One region of the Cellulosilyticum sp. I15G10I2 genome, then DNA from elsewhere that is predicted to be linked to it. Evidence: a T-box and tRNA genes for the amino acid it is inferred to sense, from the RefSeq annotation. Region 1 holds a T-box; the other holds one or more tRNA genes.
What was found. A T-box is a leader RNA that pairs with one kind of tRNA and senses whether it is charged. The one in region 1 lies ahead of metG (methionine--tRNA ligase), so its partner is inferred to be a tRNA-Met.
Positions count from the first base shown of each region.

Region 1 (15,336 bases):
TAAAATGGTGTGGCACTGCATACCAAAAATGGTAAGTATTATGATAAAAAGAAAGTTATAAGTTGGGAAATCCAATTCCCCCTCATTATAATTATCATCTTTTGAATTATAAAAGTCAATACAATTGAATAAAAAATTTTGAATATATAATAAAATTATATAATATATTAAATAATTTTGAAAATATAGTGTTTATTGAATATAAAAATGAAAAAATTATATAATAATTAAAAAATCACAAAGGATATTTTGACTCTCAAGAGAAAATAGGGAGCTGAGGATACTCATAATCCGCTCAACAAGAGAATATATTTAAAAAAGGAAGGGGATGAATAGATGAAAAAAGACAGAGATTATCGTATATTATTTAATGGCATAGAAGTCCCTATACAATTAATAAGCGGAAAGTATGTTATTCCTATTAACTTTGATAATGCGGCAACCACTCCTCCTTTAAAAAAAGTTGATACTTTTATTTATGATAATCTTCTTTTGTATAGTTCGATTGGCCGAGGGGGACAAAAATCAGCTTATTGTACTGAGGCCTATGAACTATCAAGGCAAGAAATTTTAAACTTTTTTAACTTAACAGAGCAAGATGGTTATACCACCATTTATGTTAAAAATACAACAGAAGGATTGAACTTTCTTGCAAACATATTGTGCGGTCATAAAATGGATAAAGTGCTTGCAACCCGTATGGAACACCATGCCAACGACCTTCCTTGGCGTATGGCAGCTCATACACTTTACATAGATGTGGATTATGAAGGTAAGCTCAATCTACAACACATTAAAGAAAAATTAGAGCGGGGACAAGGAACAATTAAGTATGTTACGGTAACAGCTGCAAGTAATGTGACAGGCTATATCAATCCTATACATGATATCGCCCGTCTTGCACATCAGTACGGCGCTATGATTATAGTGGATGCAGCTCAGCTAGTGGCCCATAGACGTATTGATATGAAAGGCACTGGGAAAGATGATGCAATAGATTTTTTGGTATTCTCTGGTCATAAAATGTATGCACCATTTGGAAGTGGTGTAGTGATCGGATTAAAAGAAATATTTGATAAGAAAAGTCCCTATTTAGTAGGAGGTGGCACTGTAACGGCCGTTTTTGATGATGATGTCTATTGGAAGAATACACCACAAAAAAATGAGGCTGGAACACCTAATTTTTTAGGGGCGATGTCTATTGTAGCGGCTATGATTGTCCTAAGCGAGATAGGATTTGATGAGATAAGCAGCCATGAAGAGCGCTTAAAACAGCGCCTGTTAAGCGGCCTCGCACGTATTCCGCAAATCATATGCTATGGGGATTCAAAGGACAGTAACAGACTGGGAGTAGTCTCTTTTAACATAAGAGATATTCATTATGAGCGCATGGCACAACTGCTAGCTGATATAAGAGGTGTCGCTGTAAGAAGTGGTTGTTTTTGTGCGCAGCCGTATGTCGCACGACTTCTGGGGATTAGCAACGAAGAACGGTATCGGTATATGCTTAATAAAGATCTTAAGCTCCCAGGAATGTTAAGGGCAAGTTTGGGATTATATAATACAGAAGAGGAAGTAGATGAATTTTTAAATACGATAGAGCACATTATTAAATACGCTAAGGTAAAGGACAAATATATTTATTAGCATAATAGAAAATGGGGGGATAGGCTCTATGTTTTAGAGTTTATCCCCCGTTTGTAATTACAAATAGCTTGCGATAAAGGAGCGTATAGATCTTCTTAGCCACTGCATATCAACAGGGGTAAGACATTCAATTAAAAACAATAGAATGATATAAATAAGTGTGGATAGGGCAATGCTTATAATACATTGTATAAGAAGAGGCAGTGCATAGGTCGTTAAGCAGTTCATAAAATATTTTGAAAATAAAACAGAAGCTGTGGCAGCAATAGCTGGTTTTAAAATCCATTTTGAAACTTCAATATTAAGGTTGGCCGTTTCAAGTAACCTATTAAAATTAAGAGAACAAGTTAAAGTATTACTAAGTATCATAATAGCCAAAAAAGCAGAAATACCTTTGATCGGAATCAAAAAATAAATCATACTTATACGAAAGATAGAATCAATAATACTGTATTTTAGGCAGCTCATCTGCTTGCCAAGCCCTTTTAAGATACCGTCTGAAACCACCTCGATGTACATAAAAGGAACAATAAGAGCAAGGGTTTTAAGAATAGGGCCTATCTGTTCATTTTTATAGATAACAACACCTAGTTCCTGAGAATAACTCATGAAGATGCTCACGACAAAGATACTTAATATAAAAGTAAAGTGTAAAACACGATGGGTAGTATGTCTAACTGTCTTATAGTGCCTAAGTGTGTTGGCTCTAGCTATTTCTGGGACAAGGGTTGTAGAGAATGCTGTAAGAAACGCTGCAGGAAAAAATAAAATAGGCAGTACCATGCCTTTTACCATACCATATAGACTCATAGAAGCTTCCTGAGTTGCACCAAACTTTCTAAGGCCTATAGGTATAAGTACATTTTCTAGAGACATAAACACAGAGCTGATATAGGCGATAGCTGCTACAGGGAGGGCTACACCTAATAGGCGAAGGAGTATGCCTTTTGCATCAGAAGAGGTTCTGGAAGCGACGCCATAGCGGCGATGATCAAGAATATAAAAAGTAAGCATATAACTCCAAGAAACCATTTCGCCTATAGTCATAGCGATCCCAATAGCCGCGTAGGCGTAAGCCAGACCACGAGGTGACCATAGGTTAACAAGGATCATGATAAGACCAAGTTTTACAAATTGCTCTAATACATCTGCACTGGCAGGTTTGATGACTCTTTTAACGGCATAAAAATAACCTTTAAAACATGAAGAGAGTGCCATAAAAGGAATACTAAGAGAAAGCATTCTAAGCCCCCAAGTAGCCCGAGGATCTTTTATAAAAATAAGGGCTATCTGAGGCGCATAAGTAAAAAGAAGCATACATATTAAAGAACTTAATAAACCGCCAAATAAAAAAACAATAGTCATTATTTGTTTTGCGCTTTCAAATTGCTGCCGGCTGAGTTCTTCAGCTACTAACTTAGAGACAGAAACACTTATACCGGCAGAGGCAAAAATAACGGCCATAATATAAATGGACATAATAAGTTGATAAAGTCCCATGCCTTCAGGCCCTAAGGCATTAGATATATAAACAATAGAAATCATCCCTACTGTTCTTGTTATAAAAGAAGTTGCAGTAAGTATCATTGTGTTTGCAATTAAACCTTGTGATTTCAAGAATATTCCCTCCATAACTTTAAATTTATTATATTTTAAGTATATGTGGACAATATTTTTTTAACACAACTTAGCACAAGCTATTTTTAACCTATCCAAAAAGCGTGAGGCCACCTAGGTCTCACGCTTTAATGTATAAAAAATTATCTTGAATAATTATTCTCTTTTAGTGTAACATCATGGGCCCCACCTTCTATGATACTCGTAGAAGATACAAGTGTCATCCTAGCAGTTTTTTGCAGTTCATCAAGTGAAGCCGCACCACAGCTGCACATCGTTGATTTGATTTTGCTTAGCGTAACGTCTAAGTTATCTCGAAGCTTACCAGCATAGGGGACATAGCTGTCCACGCCCTCTTCAAACTTAAGGTCTGAACCTTCTCCCGCATCATACCTTTGCCAGTTGCGTGCACGTTTAGAACCCTCACCCCAATATTCTTTCACATAGGTATTGCCAAGTTTGACTTTATTTGCAGGGCTCTCATCAAATCTTGCGAAGTATCTGCCCATCATGATAAAATTAGCGCCCATAGCTAAGGCGAGGACGGTATGATAGTCATGCACAATACCACCATCTGAACAAATGGGTACATAGATGCCTGTTGCATTGTAGTATTCATCACGAGCTTTTGCAACTTCAATAATAGAAGATGCTTGACCGCGGCCAATGCCTTTTTGTTCACGGGTTATACAAATAGAACCACCACCGATGCCTACTTTAACAAAATCAGCACCAGATTCTACGAGGTACATAAAACCTTCTTTGTCAACGACGTTTCCACCGCCAACTTTTACAGTGTCATTATAAGTTTTTTTAATATATTTAATGGTTTCGCCTTGCCATTCGGTATAGCCATCTGAAGAGTCAACACATAAAACATCTACACCAGCATCAACAAGTGCGGGAACTCTTTCTTTATAATCTCTTGAGTTGATACCGGCTCCGACCATTAATCTTTTGTCGGCATCTAAGAGTTCAAGCGGATTTTCTTTATGCGCATCATAATCTTTCCTAAATACAAAATAAACGAGTTTTTGGTTTTCATCGATAATGGGTAAACAATTTAATTTATGTGCCCATAGAATATCATTGGCTTCACTTAATGTGATGTTTGAGCTGCCTACTATTAGGTCACTAAAAGGCGTCATGAAATCTGAAACTTTCTTATCCAGCGAATCACGGCTTATTCTATAATCGCGACTTGTAACAATCCCCTGAAGCTTAGTAGATAAAGTACCATCTTCAGTAATAGCAATTGTAGAGTGCCCTGTTTTTTCTTTGAGTTTAAGCACATCACTTAGGGTATGTTCCGGAGACAAATTAGCTACACTGACTACAAACCCTGCTTTAAAGTTTTTTACCTTTCTTACCATCTCTGCTTGACTTTGGATAGATTGGGAACCAAAAATAAAGGATAGCCCACCGCATTTTGCAAGAGCCACAGCAAGCTTATCGTCAGATACAGACTGCATAATGGCTGAAACAAGAGGGATATTGATCTGGATAGAAGGAGCTTCACCTTTTTTAAACTTAACGAGAGGGGTTTTTAAGTCCACTTTAGTTGGAACACAATCTTTTCTTGTTAGATTGGGGATCAGTAGATATTCGCTGAACGTACGAGAAACTTCATTATAATAAAATGCCACTGCAATAACCTCCTTATGAATTTCTAAACATTCTAACAAGTAAAGACGGGCTTGTCAACAACTAATACTATTCATACAGATATTGCTGAATTTCAGGCGTATCTATATTGAATCTATCATACCAAAAAACATCTGTATCAATAAACTCAGGAAGTCTTTCACCTCGTATGGCCTGAAGTGCTGTCTGCATAGACTGATAACCCATTCCTACGGGGTTTTGTGTAATAGCACCAGCTATAATGCCTTGGCGTATTGCATCTGTAATAGTTTTTCCTGAGTCAAAGCCGATAACTGTAACCGTACCTTCTTTATTAAGCTCTCTGAGTGCATCTATAATCCCTTCGGTCATGTTGCCATTCATGCCAAATAAACCATCAATATTTGGATATGTTTCTAAAACTAATCTCGCAGTTTCAGCAGCAGCAGCTCTTGAGTCTTCGGTATACGGTATGGGTATTACTTCAATATCTGGATAAGTTGCTGCAATTGTGTTTATAAACCCTTCGGTTCTTTCACGACTAACTTTATTGTTTCCATTTAACCAAACGACACCTACTTGACCTTGACCACCAAGAATTTCCCCCATTTTAATTGCTGCTAGTTCTCCAGCACCATAATTATCTATGCCAACAGTTGTTCTAACAATGGGACTATCAACACCTGTATCCATACCTATAACTGGAATACCTGCTGCCTGAGCTTCTTCAAGATAAGGGGTCAATGCTTTGGCGTCAAGTGCTACAAGAATAATAGCTTGAGGATTTTGGGCTAAGGCTGATCGAAAAGCATTAATCTGTATTTCGAGAGGTTCACCTATTTTAGGTCCCTCAAATGTTGTTCTAATCCCAAAGTCCCTAGCTGCTTGTTCGGTACCTGTTCTAAGTTGTTCAAAAAAGGAAAAATCTATTGTTTTTGCGATAACGGGTATATAGATTTGTCCAGCGGGATGAACGTCTTGGGCGGTAACACTTGTTGTAATTAATAAAAGTAATGCTAATAAAAGTATTTTTTTCATGTTTCACCCTCTTTTAAATAAAGTATAAGTTGCACGAATCAATCGTATAAAAAATGCTATTAAGTTCATTCTTTCACATTTAATATTTACTTATTCATAAGAATATATCAGACATTTGGCACCTAAAAAGCAAATAAAGCATACTTAAATGATAAAATGATAAAATGAGCTGGCATAATAGAAGTGTGTTATACTTATACTAGATTTAACTTTAGATGACTTAGGTTGATTGGAGCGTAAAAGTAATGAAAGAGAGTAAGCGCGTAGAAGATACTATAGCAGAACAAGCCTATTTAATTATGCACAAACATATTAATGGATATGGAAGATTATTTGGAGGCCAGCTCATGCAGTGGATTGACAGTATGGCTGCTATTATAGGCAAGCGTTATGCCCAGACAGAAGTAACCACTGCAGCTATTGATAATCTTAACTTTAGAGGAGGTGCCTATTTAAATGATACAGTGGTATTAATCGGAAGAGTAACTTATGTAGGCAACACTTCCATCGAGGTAAGAGTAGATACTTATGTGGAAGCATTAGACGAGACCAGAAAGATGATCAACAGGGCTTATATTGTTATGGTAGCGATTGATCAAAATGAGCAGCCGGTACAAGTACCCCGCCTTATCTTTGAAACTGAAGCCCAAAAAGCCGAATGGGCAGGGGGAAAAAGGCGGTATGACCTGCGTAAAGAAAGAAGAAGAGAAGGATTTTAGATTATTTTATGACTAAAATGTTGAAATCGTGGGAAACCTATGATAAAATAAGCGCAGTTAAATGGAAAACGCAGTGAAAAGGAGAGTAAGTTTAAAACATCTTCATAGAGAGCTTCTAAAAGAAACATTAATGATTAGTTTCGGTGCTGAAAAGAAGCAAGATGGGTTAAGCTGAAGATGGCCTTGGAGTGGTGCACCGAAGCCCAAGTTTGGGTTTAGGCTGCAACAGGTTCGCCTGTTATAGCGAAAGAGTATAACCATAGAAGTATATGGTGTACTTGCAGAGGCTTATATTGTAAGATATGGGCAAATTAGAGTGGTACCGCGGGATTATATACCTCGTCTCTATAACGTAAGTTGTAGGGATGAGGTTTTTTGTTTTAATAAATAAGTGATAATTAACCTTGTGCTATAAAGCTTGCGTATTTAACTTTATATTATAACTATAAAATTTTTATATCAAAAAGGAGAGAAAATAATGAGTAAACCAACCTATTACATCACAACGCCTATTTATTACCCAAGCAACAAACTGCATATAGGACATTCTTACACAACAGTAGCTGCAGATGCAATGGCGAGATATAAACGCCTTAGAGGATATGATGTCATGTTCTTGACCGGAACAGATGAGCATGGTCAAAAAATAGAAAGACGTGCACAGGAAGAGGGGATAACACCACAGGCATTTGTGGATAACATCGTAGACTGGATTAAAGATTTGTGGAAAACAATGGACATTACTTATGATAAGTTTATTCGTACGACAGATGCTGAACATAAAGAAACAGTTCAGAAGATCTTTAAAACACTTTATGATAAAGGCGATATTTATAAGAGTGAATACGAAGGTAAATACTGTACACCTTGCGAAACATTTTTCACAGAGCATCAGCTAAAAGATGGGAAATGTCCTGACTGTGGAAGACCAGTAGAAGCTGTTAAGGAAGAATCTTATTTCTTTAAACTTTCAGCTTATCAAGATAAACTTATTAAATATATAGAAGATAATCCAGAATTTATACAACCACAAACAAGACAAAATGAAATGCTTAATAACTTCCTAAGACCGGGGCTTGCAGATCTCTGTGTATCACGTACTTCTTTTAAATGGGGAGTTCCAGTAGAGTTTGACCCAGGGCATGTCGTTTATGTGTGGATTGATGCACTCTCAAACTATATCTCAGCGCTTGGGTATCTTAGTGATCAAGACGAGGCATTTAAAAAATACTGGCCAGCAGACGTTCATCTTGTGGGCAAAGAAATTGTTCGTTTCCATACGATTATTTGGCCAGCGCTTCTTATGGCACTTGAACTTCCGCTTCCAAAACAAGTGTTTGGTCATGGATGGCTTGTTATAGATGGCGGCAAGATGAGTAAATCAGTAGGTAATGTAGTAGACCCGAGCATTCTTGTTGACCGTTACAGCAGTGATGCGATTCGTTATTTCCTACTTCGTGAAATTGCTTTTGGGCAAGATGGTAACTTTACTAACGAAGCGCTTATTACAAGAATCAATTCAGATCTTGCAAATGATCTTGGTAACTTAACATCCAGAACAGTTGCGATGATTGAAAAATATTTTGAAGGCGGAACATTGCCAGAAGTTCAAGAAGAGAATGAATTTGACCCAGATATCAAAACACTCGTTAAAACGCAAATTCAAAAAGCAGAAGATAATATAGAAAAGCTCTTCTTTAACAATGCACTTGAAGATATATGGGTGATAATCAGAAGACTTAACAAATATATTGATGAAACGATGCCTTGGATCCTTGCAAAAGACGAAGCTAACAAACCAAAGCTTGCAGGTGTGCTTTATACCCTTGCAGAAGGTCTTCGTATAGTAAGCATTATGGTAGAACCATTTATGCCACAGACACCAGAGAAAATCTGGGCGCAAATTGGTCTTCAAAGAGGAGAGCTTACAGCTTGGGACAGTATTCATACATGGGGCACACTTCCAAAAGCTGCTACAGCTAAAAAAGGCGAAAATATGTTCCCACGTATTGATAAAGAAAAAGAACTAGAAGCGCTTGAACTTGCCAGTGCACAAACTCAACCAGCTCAGAAAGAGACTAAACCAGAAGATAAGGAAAAGCCACAGCAAGAAAAACAAGAAGCTGAGCAACTTGAGTATATAACCATTGATGATTTTGCTAAAGTTGAGCTTAAAATAGGTGAAGTTATTGAATGTGAACGTGTACCAAAGGCTGATAAACTTCTTGTATCTAAGATCAAAATAGGGGAAGAAGTAAGACAAATTGTATCAGGTATTGCAAAGTATTATACACCCGAAGAGTTTGTAGGTAAAAAAGTTGTTGTTGTTACTAATCTTAAGCCAGTTAAATTAAGAGGTCTTTTATCAGAAGGCATGGTGCTTTGTGCAGCTGATGATACAGGTAAGTTAGTAGCAGTAGGACCACTCGGAGAAATTGTAAGTGGTGCAGAAGTAAGATAATAAAAGAAACTATAGGTATTCATAAAATCCTTACAGACTTATTGACTAAGTATGTAGGGATTTTATATTTTATTTCAAGGAGGTATATGGTGGCCCTAAATGCCAAGTTGTAAGGCTTTCTTTGAGCAGCTTAATACCTTTATTTATGAGTTGATGATTGAGATGGCTATAGCCTATAATGATAGAATTTTTTTGAAAGTTTTTAAAAGATGAATGCAGCCAAACAGGATGAATTTTTAGACCCTGTAGGGCTATAAAGCTAACGAGATCCTCAGTAAATTGAACATCTTTAAAAGAGGCGATAAGATGTAAACCGGTAGATTCACCATGAATCGTAACGGAAGATCCAAAAGAGCTATTTAGACTTTCAATAAGTGCATTACGGCGTTGTAAGTATATTTTTCTCATTTTATGAACGTGACGATCAAGAAACATTTGATCTATAAATTGAGATAAGGTGATTTGGTCCACCACACTCGTAAAGTAATCACTTCTTTTTTTGTATTCACAGAATGAATCAACTAATATTGGAGGAAGAATAATATAACCTATGCGTAAGGCTGGAAAAAGAATTTTGCTGAAAGTACCTACATAAATAACTGAATCTGGAGCAAGTTCGTACAAAGTACTAACCGGTGCACCCATATAATGAAATTCACTATCATAATCATCCTCAACAATATAACAATTTTTACTCCGAGCATATTCGATTAATTCAATTCTCCTTTGAACAGGTAAAACCTCACCTAAAGGATATTGATGAGAAGGGGTTATAAATATAAATTTTGGATTAAGTGTTGATGGAAGTAATTGAGTTTGAAGACCCTCTTGATCAACAGGAATGCTATAGCAATTGGGGTTATTAAATGCAAAGGTTTTTTTGATTTCAATATGTAGAGGATCCTCAATAATATAAATATCATTATTTTTAAGTAATAGATTTGAAAGGATAGAGAAGCTTTGTATAGAACCAGAAGTAATAACTACTTGTTCTGGATGACAAGACAACCCACGGATTCTCAGAAGATATTTACAAATAGAATTTCTTAACGCGAGACACCCTTTGGGGTGGGTATATCCAAAGATATTATAGGAAGAATCTAAATAAACCTGACTCTTTATGTGTGACCACTTTTTCAGTGGTAATAGGTCGAGTGCAGGTATGCCTGAACGAAAATCAATTCTATCAAGATTGGATTGATCCAATAGAATTTCATTATCATCTGTTTTTTGGGGAGATGAGAGGATATTTTGACGTAGCAGTGTCCCTTCAGAAATAAAAGTACCTACATTGGGTTTGGTAATGATATACCCTTCTAATAATAACATGTGATAAGCTTCTAAAATTACATTTCGCGAAATATGTAAATGGGAAGCGAGCTCTCTAGAACCGGGTATTTTTTCACCAGATACTAACTCACCTTTTAAAATTTTATCTCGTAATTGTTGATAAACTTGTCTAATAATAGGGATTTGTGATGTTCTATCTACTTCAATCCATAGCATAAAATAGCTCCTTTTAACTGGTACTAATAAAAATACTTAAAAGTGGTACTAAAATATAGAAAAATAATATGTTAGATTATAACAATAATAATCTTAAAATTCAATTACTTAAAAGGGGAAAAGGAGAATAGAATTAATATTTATTAGAAAAGAGGAGTATCTATGATCAGTAAAAATAGTAGTATGTTTTTAGGAGGCGCTAAAAAAGGGATTCCTATATTAATAGGATTTATACCTATTTCAACTGCATTTGCAGTTATTGCTCTGCAAGCAAAGCTTACACCCTTAGAAGTTGTTTTAATGTCAATTATGTTATTAGCAGGAGCAAGTCAGCTGATGGCAGTAAATATGTTAGCTATAGGGGCTGGCAGTATAGAAATTATTATTGCTACATTTATTATCAATATGAGACACCTTATTATGAGTATCTATGTCATGAATAGGTTAAAGGAGATACCTAGGCCTTTAAAGTTAATATTAGCATTCGGAGTTACTGATGAAACATTTGGAATCATGTCTATGGAAGATGAAGAGCATTGTAATCAATACTTTTTTAGTGGGCTAGCAGCCGTTACTTATGGCGCATGGATTGGAGGAACTATATTAGGAATAGTGGTTAATAATGTTATTCCAACTCATATATGTTCGAGTATGTCAATTGCTTTATATGCCATGTTCATTGGACTACTAATGCCTAATATGCACAAGAACCATAAGGTTGCTTATGTTGTAGGGATCAGTATAGCTCTGAACATTATATTTAGCCTTATTTTAACACCGAGTTGGGCAGTTGTTTTTGCGACACTATTTGGAGGGGTTATAGGCTCTAAACTATTAGGAAGGGAAGAGAAGAATGAGCATAAAAATATCAATAGTATTAATGATTTTGGGGATGTCAATAGCAACATACATTCCTAGGGGGTTGCCGGCTATGTTATTAGATAAAGTGCGTATATCTCCTAAGATAGAAAGTGTATTATCTGCAATTCCTTATGCTGCATTAGGGGTATTGATATTTCCAGGTATTTTGTCTGTAGACACTGAAAATCCCATAGTTGGGATTTTAGGAGGAGGCATTGCACTAATATTATCTTATTTTAAACTAAATATCACTTATGTGATAGGTGGAGCAGTTTTGAGTGTGGTGTTTATAAAAGCATTTAATATGGTGTAATAGAGTTAATAATTATTCAGATATCATTTTATTTGCCAGAAGTTTGTAAAGGGAAGAAAATGATAAACTCAGAGCCTTCTCCTACAGCGCTATTAATAGTTATTGAAGCATCATGTATATCAGCTATCCATTTGGCAATAGCCAAACCAAGACCGGTCCCACCGCTATGTTTATCTCGTGATTCTTCGGCTTTATAAAATCTTTCGAAAAGATGGGGAAGATGTTCATTTGCAATACCTATACCTGTATCTTTGACAGAGAGCAACACGTTTTTAGAAGTATTTACGGAGTAGAGCGTGATGGAGCCGCTTTCAGGTGTGTATTTGATAGCGTTATCAACGAGTATTCGAATGAGTTCTTTGATAAGATGACTATCACCTAGTATCAAAACCTCTTCATCAGCTTTGCAGATTAGTTCATGCTCATCATCTATAAAGGAAGTTTCTTTTGCAACTTGTTTGATAATATCTGATAAGTTGAGGACTTCTTTGGCTATCTTTAATGTGTTTCTATCACTTCTAGCCAGGAAGAGAAGTTGTTCTACGAGCTGTTTCATATTTTTAGTTTCTGATTTTATAGACTCAATACTTTCTTCTAATATTTTAGGATCATCTTTTCCCCATCTATCTAGAAGATCAGCGTAGCCTTCGATAACTGCAATAGGTGTTCTAAGTTCGTGAGAAGCATCAGAGACAAACTGTTTTTGCCTTTCGACAAATACTTCTAAGCGGTTCATCATTTGATTAAAAGTGATTGCAAGGTCTTTTAATTCATCTTTAGCACCATTGGTGCTTAAACGTTCTTTGATGCCATCTTCCTTAATGCTTTTTACCTTTTTAGTCATAAGGGTAAGCGGTTCTAACATTTTTTTTACAACCATTCTTCCAAAAATCAAAAAAAGCGTGATAGATACAAAGATAGATATACCTGCTATCCAACCAAAGTAGATAATCAGCTTATTGTTTTCAAGAAGATGATCACTTGAATGATTAAGGAGCAGGGCGAAGCTTATACCATATGTTAATGTGAAAAGCAAAAGATAGAGAAAGGCGTATACGAGATTAATTTTAAAAGCTATAGAAAAACGTATTTTATTAAAAAAAGTACCGAGCATTTTAAAAAAACTTATCACCGCATAGTTTAAGAGTGCAAGGAGAAGTTTAAAGGTAAAGACAATCCCCGTTCCTATCCATTTGAAAAAATTTATGATATGACTACGCATCTTTTATTTGATACCCCATTCCTCTAACAGTATAGATAATTTTTTCTTCAAACTTTTGATCTATTTTACTTCTTAAATAACGAATATAAACATCTACAATGTTGGTATCACCCATATATTCATAACCCCATACATTTTCAAGAATATTGTCCCTTGTAAGCAGCAGATTTTTATTAAGCATAAGATAATGTAGAAGTTCAAATTCCTTTTTGGTAAGGGCGATAGGTGTTTCATCATAGCTTACTTCAAACTTATCAGGAATTAGTATCAGCTTGCCACATCGCAGCTTTTTTTCGTCTGAAGCATTGCTGTAGGAACTTTTTAGTTTAAAGAGAACTCTTATGCGAGCCAAAAGCTCTTCGATAGCAAAAGGTTTAGTCATATAATCCTGAGCACCAAGATCAAGGCCCATTACTTTGTCGGTGATATCATCCTTAGCAGTCAGCATGATAATAGGAATATCAGAAACTTGTCTAATGCGTCTTAATACCTCCATGCCGCTAAGCGAAGGGAGCATAACATCAAGAATAATAAGATCATAGGGATGATTTAAAGCTTCCTGTAAACCTTGGCGTCCATCATTACAAATGCCTACTTCATAACCTTCGTGCTCAAGCTCCAGTTGTAGAAACCTGGCTATTTTTGTTTCATCTTCTATAATAAGTATCTTCTTAATACGAATCACTCCCCAGTGTAAAAGCTATAAGGTGCATAGCTATATGATGGTATTTATAAGGTTATTATATATAATATTTAGATTAATACAATAGATAGTTTTATTATTTTATGGTTCTTAAAGGGGTCGCAAGGAGGGGGAGGGATAATTTTTGGGGCTCCCGCCTCCCCGCCAGACTGTCCGAAAACTACTATTCACAATTCTTTCTAGGTCCGCAGGGGAATTTTAGGGTTCTCCAGTTGCTCGCTTGCGTATTTTTAAAAATCTAACCACTTTCTTCAAATGAACGGTCGAAACTCGCTGCGCTCAAACAGTCTCCCTAAAAACCATTTGAATAAACTGCTAAGATTTTCTTAACAAAATACTCCAGAGGCAACTTCCGAACCCTAAAATCTCCCCTGCTAGGCTTTAAATTATTTAGACTTGAATTGGTTTGAGGTCAGTCTGGTACTGCCAAACCCGAGTCGCCCCAAAAGAAATCCCTCCCACTTTTTACGCTAGTTATTAGAAAATTTAGGTTGCATATTAAAAATACTAAGTTTAAGTGCTTAATGAGCAAGTCAAACTTAGTATTTATAGTATCTCAATTCAAGTAGATAACAGATGATAGGCAGGAAGTGAGGGGGAGACTGTCCGAAAACTATTACCACTTGACTTTTTCAGAAGATTAGCATGGGGATTTTAGGGTGCGGAAGCTGCCTCTGGAGTCAGTTCGTTAAGAAAATCTTGGTGGTTTTTTCAAATGGTACTTAGCTCGCACTGTTTGAGCGTATGCGAGTTTGCGGCGTTCATTTGAAAAAAGCGCCTAGATTTTTAGAAATGCGTAAGTGAGTAGCTGGAGTACCCTAAAATCCTCATGCGGACCGCCTCAAAAACCAAAATTGTAGTTTTCGTACAGTATGGTGGGGAGGCGTGGAGAGCTGAAAGAGTTCCCTTACTTCTTGGCGGACCTAGTATAAACTTCTTAAATTACAATTTGACGCCTATAACTACTTATTAATACTATCTATTGTAGAGTTAATCTTCTCCGCCACTTCATTTTCGCCCTTAAACTCTATTTTAATACCGAATAATAGAGAGAGAAGAAGTCCAACAATAGAGATGTGAAAAGTACAGATCACAAGAATAATTGCAACAGATAACGGAATATCTACAAAAGTATGAGTCTTTTTTCTCATGATAAAGCTTGTAGCATTTAGTTTTTCAATAAAGGAAGTTATTTTTTCACTTTTAGCTTGTGATTGATTAGAAATAGTTTTAGCTTTTAATTTTTGGTCTTTTTCTAAAAGCAGCAATGCTTCTACTACATCACCACTCGTTTGTTCGAGAGCTGCTTTTGCCTCTCCGTAAGTCACATTTGCTCTTTCCATGATTAAATCGATTTGTTCAATTGTTATAGTTCCCATAATTAGATCTCCTTTGAAATGTTTTATTTTATAGTTATAGTATAGAAGACTATAATTAGAAGAAGTTAAACTGAAAATTAGAATTTGATTAGAAAACTATGAGAAACAATTAAGAATATTTCATATATAATTATAAAAATATGTTATAATCTAAGCTGATGGAGAAAGGGGGATAAGATGAATAAAGAGGCTTTAATTGATAAATGGCGTATAAGAGGGGTATCTGCAGAAGTGGTTTTAGTTATAA
Region 1 is NZ_FMMP01000011.1:67,030-82,365, forward strand. Features, by position in the region: gene BN3326_RS12375 (aminotransferase class V-fold PLP-dependent enzyme) at 337-1,647, shown strand; gene BN3326_RS12380 (putative polysaccharide biosynthesis protein) at 1,705-3,264, opposite strand; gene BN3326_RS12385 (IMP dehydrogenase) at 3,408-4,910, opposite strand; gene BN3326_RS12390 (ABC transporter substrate-binding protein) at 4,978-5,925, opposite strand; gene BN3326_RS12395 (acyl-CoA thioesterase) at 6,171-6,644, shown strand; T-box leader at 6,709-6,994, shown strand; gene metG (methionine--tRNA ligase) at 7,123-9,105, shown strand; gene pdxR (MocR-like pyridoxine biosynthesis transcription factor PdxR) at 9,175-10,611, opposite strand; gene BN3326_RS12410 (AzlC family ABC transporter permease) at 10,774-11,529, shown strand; gene BN3326_RS12415 (AzlD domain-containing protein) at 11,543-11,785, shown strand; gene BN3326_RS12420 (sensor histidine kinase) at 11,814-13,007, opposite strand; gene BN3326_RS12425 (response regulator transcription factor) at 13,000-13,683, opposite strand; gene BN3326_RS12430 (DUF4342 domain-containing protein) at 14,673-15,089, opposite strand; gene BN3326_RS12435 (hypothetical protein) at 15,267-15,336, shown strand, end outside.

Region 2 (15,336 bases), on a different contig from region 1:
CGGGGAGTTTCCCTAAAAGGAAGTAATTTATACAAATCATATACATTCCTCGATAGCTCAGCGGCAGAGCATTCGGCTGTTAACCGAAGGGTCGTAGGTTCGAACCCTACTCGGGGAGTTTCCTGAAAAGGAATTGCACATAGAAACCTTAATATATAAGTTTAATATAGACTACATAATAAGTGAATCTGTGTTTTCAGTTTTAATATAGGGGTATAGTTCAGTTGGTAGAACGTCGGTCTCCAAAACCGGATGTCGTGGGTTCAAGTCCTACTGCCCCTGTTTTAAGTTTTTTACAAGGCCCAGTGGTACAGTTGGTTAGCACGCCGCCCTGTCACGGCGGAGGTCGAGGGTTCGAGTCCCTTCTGGGTCGTTTAGCTTGACTGTTTGGTTTATGGTATAATAGGCCAAGCGGTTAGCTGTAATAATTTTAATGCATGGTCGCTTAGCTCAGCTGGGAGAGCATCTGCCTTACAAGCAGAGGGTCATAGGTTCGAGCCCTATAGCGACCATTTAATATGGCGGAATAGCTCAGTTGGCTAGAGCACACGGTTCATACCCGTGGTGTCGGGGGTTCAAATCCCTTTTCCGCTACTTTAACATAAAGAACCAGATGCAAAATGCATCTGGTTCTTTATGTTAAAGCTAATAGGCAGATAGACTAGGGGTAAATGAGAAAAATAGCTTTTAAGAGGGAATGTATTCACATTCAAAAAATACAAGCGCCTTATTTGATGCTAAGTCTACCATAATCCAGCGTTCAACATAATATTTGCGGTAAGTATAGAGCAAATATTCCTCTCTGCTGATTTCTATATCATTATGATAGTAGATTGTATGTAGGAGTTCAGATGAGTCAGTAATATATTCATAAACAAATTCGAACTGACAATTATTTCTAGAAATATACGGTGCTAGTTCACTATAGTAAGAAAGATTGTGATAAATAAATTCACCAAACATATTATGAGGTGAGTCTCTAAAAAGTATCCAGTCTCGCTTTTCGATAAGCGCTAAGTAGGCGATAACTTTCATAGGTATTTGAGTTCTATATTCTTTTTCAATCACTAAATTGCCTGTGGCATCGGATCTTAGCATGATTACTTGATAAGACATATTTAACGACCTCCTTAAGTAATGTATATATCTATATATATTACTTAAAATAATTTATAGACTAAAAAAATGGACAAGAGTCTAAAAGGTAACAATAATAATAAAAAATATCTTGACATGAGTCATTACATTTGATATACTACTCATGCATTCCTCGATAGCTCAGCGGCAGAGCATTCGGCTGTTAACCGAAGGGTCGTAGGTTCGAACCCTACTCGGGGAGTTTCCTGAAAAGTAAACAATGACATATTCTATATACTTAGAAGGATCATTAGGTAATAACTATAGGGGTATAGTTCAGTTGGTAGAACGTCGGTCTCCAAAACCGGATGTCGTGGGTTCAAGTCCTACTGCCCCTGTTTTAAGTTTTTTACAAGGCCCAGTGGTACAGTTGGTTAGCACGCCGCCCTGTCACGGCGGAGGTCGAGGGTTCGAGTCCCTTCTGGGTCGTTTAGCTTGACTGTTTGGTTTATGGTATAATAGGCCAAGCGGTTAGCTGTAATAATTTTAATGCATGGTCGCTTAGCTCAGCTGGGAGAGCATCTGCCTTACAAGCAGAGGGTCATAGGTTCGAGCCCTATAGCGACCATTTAATATGGCGGAATAGCTCAGTTGGCTAGAGCACACGGTTCATACCCGTGGTGTCGGGGGTTCAAATCCCTTTTCCGCTATTACAAAAAAGCAGATGCGCTATGCATCTGTTTTTTTTTGTACGATACTTTTGCTTACGCAAAAACTATGTATATGAGTTAATTAAAACAGAAGAATATTTTATAAATTAGTATTAATTAACTAAAATATTATAATTAGCAATTGAAAATATAAAACATATGTGAGTATAATAGAAAGTATTAAGTGCTAAAATGTAAATAAGTACATACATTTAGTCCGAGGAGGAAGACGATTATGGTTAAAAAGTACATAAAATTTTTAGCGATAGTAGCTGTATTAGGAGTAATAAGTCTATTTGTTTATAATATATTATTTGATTTATGGAAAGATACAATTGCTCATGAAAAAGTGGTGAATAAAACTAAGACAAGCTCTAAAACAGATAACTTTTATAATATAGAGGTTCCGGAGAGTTTTGATTGGAAAAAATATAGCGGGACAACTTTAAATTTTATTGTAGAAAACAATATCAATGCTGATATACTCACGAAGCATGCAGCAAGCTTTACTGATTTAACCGGCATTAATATTAATATTGTTGCACTTGATTTTGACAGCATGATACAAAAAATTAATCTTGACTTTATATCTAAGACTGGAAAATTTACACTCATTTATGTAGATCCTTATCAAACATTAAATAGATTTAGTAACGACCTATGTAATCTTAATAAATACAATAATAGTTCTCTATTACCAAATATTCAAGGTGGATTAGATGACTTTTTTGAAGAGCAAGTTATGATAGAATCATACTTTATCAATCAAAATAGACTTTGCAGTATACCCTTTGATACAACAACAATGATTTTTTTCTATAGAAAAGATATCTTTAATAAATATAGAGATCAATTTATGAAAGAGAATGGGTTTGATTGGACACCAGGAACGCCTGAATTTACTTGGGAACGCTTTGTACAGGTCTCAGAATGGATTTCTAATAATGTGCCTAAAAGTGAAGTGAAATATGGAAGCGGGTATATGGGACAAAAACATAATTCACTTTATTGTCTCTTTTCCACTATCCTCGCATCTTACGGGGGAGATTATTTTGAAGATGAAAATATTAGTACAATTGGTACCCACAAGCCTAATAATATAGTCATTAACAGCAAAGCATTTATAGAAGCATTAAAGACCTATAAAAAGATTAACAGTGTATCATCTCCTGAAAGTCGAGATTGGAATTGGTATGATACGGCAGAGGCTTTTAAAAATGGAGAGGTAGCTATGATGCTTAATTGGGATGAAAATATTTCTGCTATAGAGAATGCAGCAATTTCTAAAGTTGCGGGTAATGTAGGTTATAGTATCCTGCCCTATGGCAGCGCTAGAAGTGCAAATATTTATGGAGGTTCAGGTATTGGCATTAATAACTATGCGACTGATGTAGAAAAAGAAGCGGCATGGCTATTTATTGTATGGGCGACATCGCCCCAAGTTCAATCCCTTATTCTGGAAGAATCTGGCGGTGGCAGCCTACCGCCTAGAAAATCAATTTCCAGCGAAGAAAATATAGGGATACCCAATGTCTATACTAGTAGCAAAGGAATAAGTAAAACTGCAATCAAACAATCTCACGTTGTATTAGAAGCGTGGAAAAAAGAAAATGTATACTATAGGCCTAAGGTAGAAAATTTCTATCATATAGAAAGAATAATAATAGATGAGGTCTATAATATGATGCGGTATGATTTAGAACCGGAGCTTACAGCTCAAAAAATTTATACTAGAATCAATAATTTAACATGAAAGACAGAGTAGATATCATGGACAAAGTAAAATTAGTTAATAGTTTTCGTTTTAAAATAGTTATTATTATATTAGTATGTATTCTTATTCCTATTACCTTTCTTTATACAAGTTATTATTATAAAGTTAAAGAAATCATCACTAAAAAATATAGTGATTCAGCGGTACAGTCTGTTTATGAAGGTGCAGAAAATATAGATTTTATTTTAAAAGATCTTAGAGAATTTTCTAATATAGTATTTATTAATAATGAAATAAATGAGGCACTTAACAACTCAAGCAATGTAAGTCAAGTAGAATTTTTAAATATTATCAGAGGATTATTTACGTCGAGACAGGATATAGAAGCGATATCTTTATTAGTGGATGATAAGCTCTATTCTGTAGGCGCTATTAAGTTGGATAAAGATCCAGAAGTATTTGATATGCTTGAGACGACAAAGGGAGAATGTGTGTGGGTTAATACAAGCATAGAAAGAACTCAAATCTTATCCAGTCAATTTACAAAGTACTTCTTTTCTTTAGGAAGAACAATTGTTGATCTTAATACACTAGAGTCATTAGGTGTCCTTAAAATAGACATCAATGAATCAATATTAGAAAAATCCTATAAAAGTTTAATGGCAGAGGAAGGCAGTGAAGTATTTATTTGCTCTAACTTAGGAGATGTAATAAGTCATCCAAACAAGGAAATGATAGGTCTTAATATTAAGCATAAATTATATATGCAAAGTATTTTAACTTCCAATGAGAAACAAGGCTATATCTCTTATCAGGAAGATGGCGTGGAGAAAGTAGCTATCTATTCTACTTGTGATGTATCTGACTGGAAACTTGTTAAGGCTATACCTACAGCGTACTTGTATAAAGAGATTATGCAAATTCAAGGCTATATTATTATATTAGGGATCCTGTACTTTATAACAACAATAACTCTAGGCCTTTTTTTAGCTGCTATGATCACAAGCCCCATAGAGAGACTTATGAAACTTATGAAAAAGGTAGAGAAGGGGAATCTTGACATCCATGCAGAAATAACGAGTAAGGATGAAATAGGACAGCTGAGTAAGAGTTTTAACAATATGATTGATAATATGAATCTGATGATGAATAAAAACATAGAAGAAGAACGTCAGAAGAAAGAAATGGAGATTGAAGTGTTAAGAGCACAAATTAATCCTCACTTCTTATACAATACGCTTAATACTATTAAGTGGATGGCTAAAATACAAGGCAGCACCAGTATCAGTAATGCTGTCAATGCTTTAACTAAACTGCTTCGGGTAAGTATCAGTATAGGTAAAGAGAAGATATTGCTAAATGATGAGATTAGCTATGTACAAAATTACTTAGTGATTCAGCGTCTAAGATTTAGTGAAAAGTTTAATATCGAATATATGATAGAAGAATCGTGCTTTAAGTGTCTTGTTCCGAAGTTGATTTTACAGCCTATTGTGGAAAACTCACTCATTTATGGTACAGATGAAGATAGCTTAGAGACACTGAGCATTATTATAAGGGCCTACGAAGAAGAAAATGTGCTTCATATCAGTGTAGAGGATAATGGACCAGGTATCTGCAAAGATGTTTTAGATAATATACTTACCCATAGGCAAGGCATAGATAAGTTTAGTACAGTGGGCCTTAATAATATTAATCAACGTATCAAACTGCACTATGGCGATGAATATGGCATAGAGATTCAATCGAAAGTTGATGAAGGGACACGGGTATTAATCAGACTGCCGATTCATAAGGAATAACTTACAGGCGTCAATCGAATAGGGGGAAGGTCAGTGTATAAAGTATTAATTATAGATGATGAAGTATTAGTGAGAGTAGGCTTAAAATCAACCATTAATTGGGAATCCATAGGTTTTTCAATAGTGGGAGAAGCCTCAAATGGCGAGAAGGGATATGAGCAGTATAAGCTTCATAAACCAGATGTGATTATTACAGATATAAAAATGCCTCATAAAGACGGTATGTGGCTTATTAAAAAAATACGTGAAACCAATAAACAGGTAAAGATCCTCATCTTAACCTGTTATGATGAATTTGAATATGTAAGAGAAGCACTGAAATTAGGAGCAGATGACTATATTCTTAAATCAGAAATTGAAGATGAAGAGCTGATTGATTCTATGAGTAAGTTTAAAGCACAGCTAAAGTTAATCCCGGATAAAGATAAGGAGCTTAGAGTCTTAAAAGAGCAGTTTGAAAGTAATGCTGTTGTATTAAAAGCGAAGCTTTTGGAAGATTTGGTAAATAAAAACAAACTTAATGAAATAGCACTGCAAAATGAATATTTAAAAATCCAGTTTCCTACCCATAGCTGCCACTTTTCTTTTGTAACACTTATAAGAGAAGATGAAAAGAAGAAAAATGAAGCATTGCAGCAAAATAATGACAGCATGAATGATGCTATTATTAATCTAATCTATGATATATGTCAAAATGAAAAAATGAATATACTGGCCAATAGAGAGGGCGAAAGATTTCAATTTCTTTTAGCAAGAGAGAATTTGCATCAAAACAATGTAGAGCAGACTATTATTTATGTTCAAGAAAAAGTTATGCAGTATTTTAATATAACTTTAAGCGGTGTATACAGTGCCATATTTAATAATCTCACATATTTAGGGGAAGTGGTGGTAGCTTGTAAAATAAAAGAAGAGGAATTTTTTTATACAAGTGGGCCGAAACTGCTTTTTACTAAGGTGCAAGAAGCTCAGATAGAGGATAATAAAAGAAATATGCCAAATAGCAGCATATTTAATTTAGATACAGATTTTAAAAAACTTATTATTAAATACATTGATGAAGAAAACATTGAAAAGTGTAAAGAGCACTTAGAAGAGTTGGCACAGTTATTTGGAAAATATCATTTAAATTCATTGGAGGTTAAACTATTTTATTCTAATCTTGTAAATACTTTATTTGAAAAGTATGGTCAGTGTTTTAGAGAGACAAACTATATTAAAGACTATCATTACTACTATAATCTTATTATTAACTTAAATAAAATGAAGGAACTTGCGTCATTGCTGGACTTATTTATTACTGATGCGGTAAGAAGTATAAAAGAATACCGTGTAAGTAATTCTAAATATGTTATGAAAAGGGCTATGGAATATATAGATGCGCATTATTATAATAAGATATCCTTAGAAGATATAGCAAACTATATTAATTTGTCTAAACACTATGTTTCATATTTATTTAAAAAAGAAACAGGCATTAATATTTCAGCCTATATTAATGATATTAGGATTGAAAAAGCCAAACAAATGATTGTGCAAAGAGAGTATAAGATAAAAGAGATCTTCGAAAAAGTTGGATTTTCAGATCAACAATATTTTTCAAAGGCTTTCAAAAAGGCTACGGGAATGACTGTTACTCAGTATAAAGAATCAATAGAACATCAAAAATAGAAAAATACACTACAAAAAGCACTAATGCGAAAGAAGCGTTAGTGCTTTTTGTATATTAGAATTTATTGAAAAGGCATTCTGGTGAGAAAAATGCTTAGATATAGTAATATTTTTAAAATAAATTGTAACATATTACAAATAATTATTAAGGCGTACTAAGAGAGAAATAAAGTACAAAACAATAGAAACAAAATACATTACTTAATTTTATATAAAAAGATAGAATGAATTCAGAAGTTGTAAGTCTAATAGCTTTATTACATAGAAGGGAGGGAGCGTATGGATTTGGCAATACCCAAACTTGAACTTAAGAATATAGAAAAATCATTTCCAGGGGTAAAAGCGCTTGGTAATGTTAACTTTTCGGTCAAGAAAGGTACAGTTCATGTGCTTTGTGGTGAAAATGGTGCAGGCAAGTCTACTTTAATGAAAATTATTAACGGTATTTATCAGCCTGATCAAGGACAAATGCTCATAGACGGTAAGGAGGTAAAGGTAAATAACCCTATAGAAGCAAGGAAAAATGGTATCTCTATGATTTTCCAAGAGCTTAATTACATACCAGAGATTACCATAGAACAAAGTATGTTCTTAGGAAATGAACCAACTAATAAGTTTGGCAAGATAGATTGGAAAAAAATAAGAAACGAAACACTTAGACTGCTGCAGCAAGAAAAACTTAATTATAAACCTACGACTCAGTTAAAAGATTTAACTATTTCAGATATTCAAATGTTAGAAATACTTAAAGCAGTCTCTTATGGATCAGACATTATTATTATGGATGAGCCGACATCTGCCATTACACGTAATGAGGTTGAAATATTATTTGGCAAAATTGCTGAACTAAAAGCAAAGGGTGTAAGTATTATTTATATTTCTCATAAGATGGAAGAGATATTTAGAATAGCAGATGAAATAACAGTTTTAAGAGATGGGATTATGATAGATACAAAGCCAACGCATGAGCTTACCATTGATAAAGTTATTGCGCTTATGGTAGGCCGAGAAATGAGTAATATCTATCCCAAAGAAGCCATACCTATTGGTGAGACAATATTAGAAGTTAAGCATCTAACAAATAGCCCGATATTCAGTGATGTAAGCTTTAATATTAAAAAAGGCGAAATAGTTGGATTTGCAGGACTGATGGGAGCTGGAAGAAGTGAGGTTGCAAGAGCAATTTTTGGACTTGATTATTTTGAAAGCGGACAGGTCATTATTAAAGGGAAAGAAGTAAAAATTAACAAAGTAATAGACAGTATTAATCACGGTATGGTTATGTTATCAGAAGATAGAAAACGTTATGGTATTATCGGCGTTCGGGGAGTCAGAGAAAATGTTGCCTTATCAAAACTTGAGAAATTTATTTATAAGGGAAGATTACATACTAAGGATGAGAACACCACAGTTTCCGAGATCTGTAAACGCATGAATGTTAAGACGCCATCGCTAGAAACATCTATTGATTCATTAAGCGGCGGTAATCAGCAAAAAGTAATGTTAGCCAGATGGATGCTTTGTGATCCGGAAATTCTTATACTGGATGAACCTACAAGAGGTATAGACGTAGGGGCGAAATATGAAATATATAAACTGATGAGCGAACTTGTAAAAGAAGAAAGAAGCATTATTATGATTTCATCAGAACTGCCTGAGCTTATAGGTATGTGTGATCGTATTTATGTGATGGCAGGCGGGAAGATAACGGGTGAACTTGAAATGAGAGAGTTTACTCAAGAAAACATTATGAAGTTAGCTACAAAGGGGTGATGAGAGGATGAATAGTAAAGAATTAAATAAGTGGTGGTCTAAAGCAACGAGTAAGTACAGCATTTATATTATTTTAGTTGCCATGTTTATAGTATGTTCAGTAATAAGCCCGGTATTTTTATCCACAAAAAACATTACGAATATCTCCAGGCAGATTTCTATTACAACGATCATAGCATTTGGAGAAACACTGCTTATTATATGTGGACTTATTGATTTATCAGCAGGATCAGTACTTGCACTATCGGGGGTGCTGTCAGTTGCAGCATACAAACTTACAGGATCAATGCAAATTGCTATGTTAGTGGGGATCAGTGTCGGGATATTCTGTAATGCCATTAATGGGATGCTGGTTACAAAATTTAAGACACCGCCGTTTATTGCGACACTCGCTATGCAGACAGCAGCAAGAGGAGCAGCACTTCTATATACCAATGGTCAAAACATTTACCAAATAGGTGAGTATAAGGCACTTGGTCAGAATTCAATAGGAATTATTCCAATACCGGTTATTTTTATGATTGGAACGACAGCTATGACGTGGTACATATTAAATCACACAAGATTTGGAAGACATTTATATGCAGTAGGAGGCAGTGAAGAAGCAGCGCGTGCTTCCGGGGTTAATAATAATAGAACAAAAATGATAGCTTATCTTATCAATGGTTTATTTGTAGGTATTGCTGGGGTACTCTTTATGTCAAGGGTTAACGCCGGACTGCCTAATGGAGGTATTGGTGCTGAGTTTGAAGCGATGACTTCAGCGATCATAGGAGGTACTAGTTTTTCAGGTGGTATTGGTACAGCCATGGGAACTTTAGCGGGGGCATTTATTATGGGATTTGTAAATAATATTATGAACCTTCTAGGCGTTCAATCTTATATGCAGCAGATTGTAAAAGGGATTATCATTGCACTGGCAGTAGTTTATGATATTCGTTCTAAAACCAAAAGAGACAAGAAAAAACAAGGCAATATCAATGAAAAAGTAATGGATAAGGATGGTAAGCGTAAGACGTGAGGTACTTTATAATGCGAATTTATATAAATTCTATATAAATTTTAAAACAAAACTAAGGGGGAATTTTTTATGAAGAGTATGAAAAAATTAATGGCTGTTATGATGAGTTCAATGCTTGCGTTATCACTTTCTGTAGGATGTGCTGCTACATCTGAAACTAGCGGTACAACTGAAGCACCAAAGGCAGCTGCGTCAAATGATGCAAAACCAGCAGAAGAAGCTCAAAAAACATACAGAATTGCTTATATTGCAAGAGCACAAAGTGACTCTTTTGCAGCGTGGCTAGCGAATGCTGTAAAAGACGAAGTTGCAGCAAATTATAAAGATGTTACTGTAGATATATTTGATGGAGAAAGTAAGAATGAAGTTATTGCAAGTCATATAGAAAATGCAGTAACTAACCAATATGATGCTATTCTCTTACAACCATATGATTCAGAAGCACAAGTAGCTCCTGCTATGGAAGCTATGAATGCAGGTGTTCAGCTTGTAACTGTTAATAATCGTATTAATGATAATGACAGAGCAGGCGCAATAGATGCTGATCCAGTTGAACAAGCGGCAAAAAATGCAGAACTGGCATTAGCTCAGATCCCACAAAATGGTAAAGTTGTTGTACTTATGGGACCAGCGGGAAACATGCATTCGGATATGAGAAGAATAGGCTGGCAGAAAGCATTTTTTGACAAACGCCCAGATGTTAAAATTTTAGACGAACAAATTGCAAACTGGAATAAAGATGAAGCAATGCGTTTTATGGAAGACTGGATTCAAACTTATGGAGAAATAGATGCGATTGTTTCTATGAATGATAATATGGCAGTAGGTGCGCTTGAGGCAGCAAAAGCCGCTGGTATGAATGATATTTTATCTTATGGTGTTGATGGTACTGCAGAAGCTTGTCTTGCGATTGCAGCTGGCGAAATGACATCTACTACACTTCAAAGTGCCTATACGCTTGCAGAAGAAGCGGTAAAATTAACTTATAAACTTATGACAGGAACAGGAGATCGTGAAACAATTCTTGTAGATTGTCCGCTTATTACAAAAGAAAATGCACAAGAATATATCGAGCTTCACAAAAAAGCAGGTAACCTTAATTAATAAGATAATTATAAGTAATAAAAAACATAGTTTACTAAAAGCAAAGGAGACCTAAATAATGCGTAATCAAGCTGTATATATGACAGGTACTTATAATATGGAAACCAGGGATATTAATATCCCTGTTCCAAAAGCAAAAGAAGTTTTAATTAAACTCGAGTATGTTGGGATATGTGGTTCAGATGTTCATTATTATGAGCATGGCAGAATTGGCGACTTCGTAGTTAATGGTGATTTTATACTAGGACACGAATGTGCTGGAGAAGTTGTGCAAATAGGAGAAGAAGTCACCACATTAAAAGTAGGGGATAGAGTCGCTCTTGAACCAGGTATTACTTGCGGACAATGTGAATTTTGCAAAAGTGGTAAATATAATTTGTGTCCAGATGTAGAGTTTTTAGCAACACCACCTTATCATGGATCACTTATGAACTATATTGCCTATCCAGAAAATATGGCTTTCAAATTGCCTGAGAATGTAAGTACATTAGAAGGGGCACTTGTAGAACCATTGGCAGTGGGTATGCACGCTGCAGCTCAGGGAAATGTTAAAGTAGGAGACACAGTGGTTGTATTAGGGGCTGGGTGCATAGGTATAGTGACCCTGCTTGCATGCAAAGCCTATGGGGCTACAAATATTATCGTAACTGATATTATCGATAAAAGACTTGAAGTTGCTAAAAAGCTAGGTGCAACAGCTGTAATTAATCCTAAAAATGAAAATTTAAGAGAAAAACTGGCGGAGCTCACAAATGGGCAAGGTGCTGATGTTGTTATTGAAACAGCTGGTGCCGAAGTCACCATTAAAGAAAGTGCTTATTTAGTAAAAAGAGGAGGTGCCATCGTTCTTGTTGGTTTAGCACCTAAAGATATTATTGAGTTTGACTTCATGCAGATTATGGCAAAAGAAGCAGAAATTAAATCGGTGTTCCGTTACCGTAATATTTATCCCGCAGCGATTGGTGCCATTGCAGATGGTAAGATTGATGTAAAAGGTATAGTCACTCATGAATTTGATTTTTCAGATGCTAAAAAAGCTTTTGATGATGTGATTCAAAATAAAAATGATGTGGTTAAAGCTGTTATCAAGTTATAAATACAGGAGGTCTAAAGCATGGCATATTTACTTGGAATTGACATAGGCACATCCGGTACAAAAACAGTTTTATTTGACAATGCGGGAAATGCAGTTGCTTCTTCAACTAAAGAGTACCCCTTGTATCAACCACAAATAGGATGGGCAGAACAAGATCCTTTAGACTGGTGGCACGCTGTATGTGAGACGATTAAGGAAGTTATTTATAAAAAAAACATTATGCCGCAGGATATTAAAGGTATAGGGCTCTCAGGACAAATGCATGGGCTTGTTATGCTAGATAAAGAAGGGAATGTCATTCGAAAATCTATTATTTGGTGTGATCAGCGTACGGAAAAAGAATGTACTGAGATTACACAGAGAGTCGGAGCTGAGAGATTAATGCAGATTACTGCGAATCCAGCACTGACAGGTTTTACAGCTTCAAAAATATTATGGGTAAGAAATAATGAGCCAGACAACTACGAAAAGTGCAGAAAGATTTTACTGCCAAAAGATTACATCAGATATATGTTAACGGGAGAATTTGCAACAGAAGTATCTGATGCATCGGGGATGCAGCTGTTAGATATCAGCGAGAGAAAATGGTCATCAGAGGTTTTAGAGAAGCTTGAAATTCCAAGAGAATATTTAGCAGATGTCTATGAGTCTGTAGTGGTAACTGGTAAAGTAAATAAAAAAGCTGCCCAAGCAACAGGGTTGATGATTGATACCCCTGTAGTAGGCGGAGCAGGAGATCAGGCTGCAGGCGGCATCGGAAACGGTATAATAAAAGAAGGACTTGTATCTACAATGATAGGGACATCAGGCGTAGTATTTGCACATCTAGACAGACCAATGATAGATAGTGCTGGAAGAGTACATACTTTTTGCCACGCTGTGCCAGGCGCTTGGCATGTTATGGGTGTTACACAAGGGGCTGGGTTGTCTTTAAAGTGGTTTAGAGACAACTTCTGCATAGGCGAAATGGGTGTAGCAAAGTTTATGAATATTGACCCTTATGTACTGATGACTAAACAAGCAGAGTGTTCGCCAGCTGGATCAAGGGGAATTATCTACTTACCTTATTTAATGGGAGAACGATCACCCCATTTAAATCCTAAAGCTAAAGGGGTATTCTTTGGCATCACTGCATCACATACAAAAAATGATATGTTAAGAGCTGTACTTGAAGGTGTGTCATATTCACTTGCTGACTGTATGGACATTATTAAAGGGATGGGCATTACTCCAAATCAAGTTATGGCTTCTGGCGGAGGCGGAAAAAGTAAGCTCTGGAGACAAATTCAAGCAGATATGTTTAATAGTACTATTTGTACAAACAAATCATCAGAAGGCGGAGCACTGGGTGTAGCACTGCTGGCTGGTGTAGGGGCCGGAATTTATAAAAATATTAATGAGGCATGTGAAATAGCTATAAATGTAGAAGCGGAGCAAAATCCTATTGAAATGAATGTACAAACATATAGTAAGTACCATAAACTATATCAAAAGTTATATATTGATTTAAAGGATAGTTTTGAGCTTTTTGAACAATAACACCTATTTACTTACTCCCACTATTAAAAATAAAAAACAGGTTATATTTTGCAAGCAAGCTTGCTATAATATATAATCTGTTTTTTTTATTTTTAATAGTGTTTCTCAGAGTGATTTCACATTAAATAACATTGTGAATAAGCTAAACTTTAAAATGTGCAATCTATATAATAAGATACTAAGCTTACATACAAAGTTCTTTAAGATGCGGGGAATAGATTTTAGGAAAAAAGTATGATAATATTAAGAAAAAGCAGAGGTTATAGATACAGCTAATGAGTGGACAAGTATCTAAGCTAAGCACTAGTAGATAAAGTGTCATTAAAGGAGCAGATAAATAGATGTTAAGAATAGGTATGGGATATGATGTTCATAAACTGGTAGAAGGTAGAAAACTTATTTTAGGTGGGGTAGAGATTCCCTATGAAAAAGGACTTTTAGGACATTCAGATGCAGATGTAGTTGTCCATGCCATTATGGACGCGCTGCTTGGTGCTATAGCAGAAGGCGATATAGGCAAACATTTTCCAGATACGGATTCTAAATATAAAAACATATCAAGTATTAAACTACTTAAATACGTAGGAGGTCTTCTAAAAGAGAAACAGGGTGTTATTCATAATATTGATGCTACTATTATTGCACAGCAGCCTAAAATGGCCCCTCATATTGAGAAGATGCGCGAAAATATAGCAAATGCGCTACAGTTACAGCTTAATCAGATTAATATTAAAGCAACTACAGAGGAAGGTTTAGGTTTTACCGGGGAAAAACTTGGGATTTCTAGTCAAGCCATTACTCTAATACAATGGTAGTATACACTAATTAGAAGATTAGTTTTATAAAATAAGAAATAGCTAAAGGGGGTATAAAATGGTTAAAGCTCATGAATCCATTAATATACAATTACTCAAGTTTTTATCTAAACAATATCCAACATCAGACACAGCAATTACTGAAATTATTAACTTGCAGGCCATACTTAACCTTCCAAAGGCTACAGAACACTTCGTGTCGGATATTCATGGGGAATATGAAGCGTTTTCTCATGTATTAAGAAATGCCTCTGGTGTACTAAAACCTAAAATAGATGCCTTGTTTATGAGTGAGCTTTCAGAAAGAGACAGAAGAAGCCTAGCGATGCTCATTTATTATCCGGAGAAGAAGTTAGAACAAGTTATCAAAAAAGAAGAAGATATGAATGATTGGTATCGTATTAACCTTTTTAGAATTATTAAACTATGTAAAGTTATCTCATCTAAATACACCCGTTCTAAAGTAAGAAAGGCACTTCCTACAGAGTTTGCTTATGTCATGGAAGAACTTCTAAGTGAGCAGATTGATGCCCATAACAAAGAACAGTACTATAACGAGATTATAGAAAGAATAGTGAGCCTCAATAAAGCGAATGAATTTATGTGTGCTTTTTGTTATCTTATTCAGCGCCTAGCAGTAGATAGGCTGCACGTGCTTGGTGATATCTTTGATCGGGGACCAAGAGCCGATATTGTTATGGATATTATGCAAAAATATCATTCAATCGATATTCAGTGGGGAAATCATGATATTTTATGGATGGGCGCAGCAGCAGGGAGTGCAGCATGTATTGCCAATGTGATAAGAATAGCTTGCAGCTACTCAAATTTACAGACATTAGAAGAGGGATATGGCATTAACTTACTGCCACTGGCGACTTTTGCTATGAATTGTTATAAAAGCACAGACTGTAGCCTTTTTATTCCTAAAGTAGATGAGGAAATAGATATTAAAAAAGATGATACAGAACTCATTGCACTTATGCATAAAGCTATAACAATTATTCAGTTTAA
Region 2 is NZ_FMMP01000020.1:423-15,758, forward strand. Features, by position in the region: tRNA gene BN3326_RS17545 (tRNA-Asn) at 1-7, shown strand, start outside; tRNA gene BN3326_RS17550 (tRNA-Asn) at 47-118, shown strand; tRNA gene BN3326_RS17555 (tRNA-Trp) at 210-282, shown strand; tRNA gene BN3326_RS17560 (tRNA-Asp) at 300-373, shown strand; tRNA gene BN3326_RS17565 (tRNA-Val) at 440-512, shown strand; tRNA gene BN3326_RS17570 (tRNA-Met) at 521-594, shown strand; gene BN3326_RS17575 (hypothetical protein) at 688-1,116, opposite strand; tRNA gene BN3326_RS17580 (tRNA-Asn) at 1,268-1,339, shown strand; tRNA gene BN3326_RS17585 (tRNA-Trp) at 1,403-1,475, shown strand; tRNA gene BN3326_RS17590 (tRNA-Asp) at 1,493-1,566, shown strand; tRNA gene BN3326_RS17595 (tRNA-Val) at 1,633-1,705, shown strand; tRNA gene BN3326_RS17600 (tRNA-Met) at 1,714-1,787, shown strand; gene BN3326_RS17605 (ABC transporter substrate-binding protein) at 2,023-3,540, shown strand; gene BN3326_RS17610 (sensor histidine kinase) at 3,558-5,303, shown strand; gene BN3326_RS17615 (response regulator transcription factor) at 5,337-6,974, shown strand; gene BN3326_RS17620 (sugar ABC transporter ATP-binding protein) at 7,254-8,747, shown strand; gene BN3326_RS17625 (ABC transporter permease) at 8,755-9,768, shown strand; gene BN3326_RS17630 (sugar ABC transporter substrate-binding protein) at 9,838-10,872, shown strand; gene BN3326_RS17635 (NAD(P)-dependent alcohol dehydrogenase) at 10,931-11,968, shown strand; gene xylB (xylulokinase) at 11,987-13,507, shown strand; gene ispF (2-C-methyl-D-erythritol 2,4-cyclodiphosphate synthase) at 13,849-14,322, shown strand; gene BN3326_RS17650 (fructose-bisphosphatase class III) at 14,381-15,336, shown strand, end outside.
Region 2: it has a tRNA-Met gene. The T-box ahead of metG (methionine--tRNA ligase) is inferred to sense a tRNA for this amino acid. The anticodon was not compared.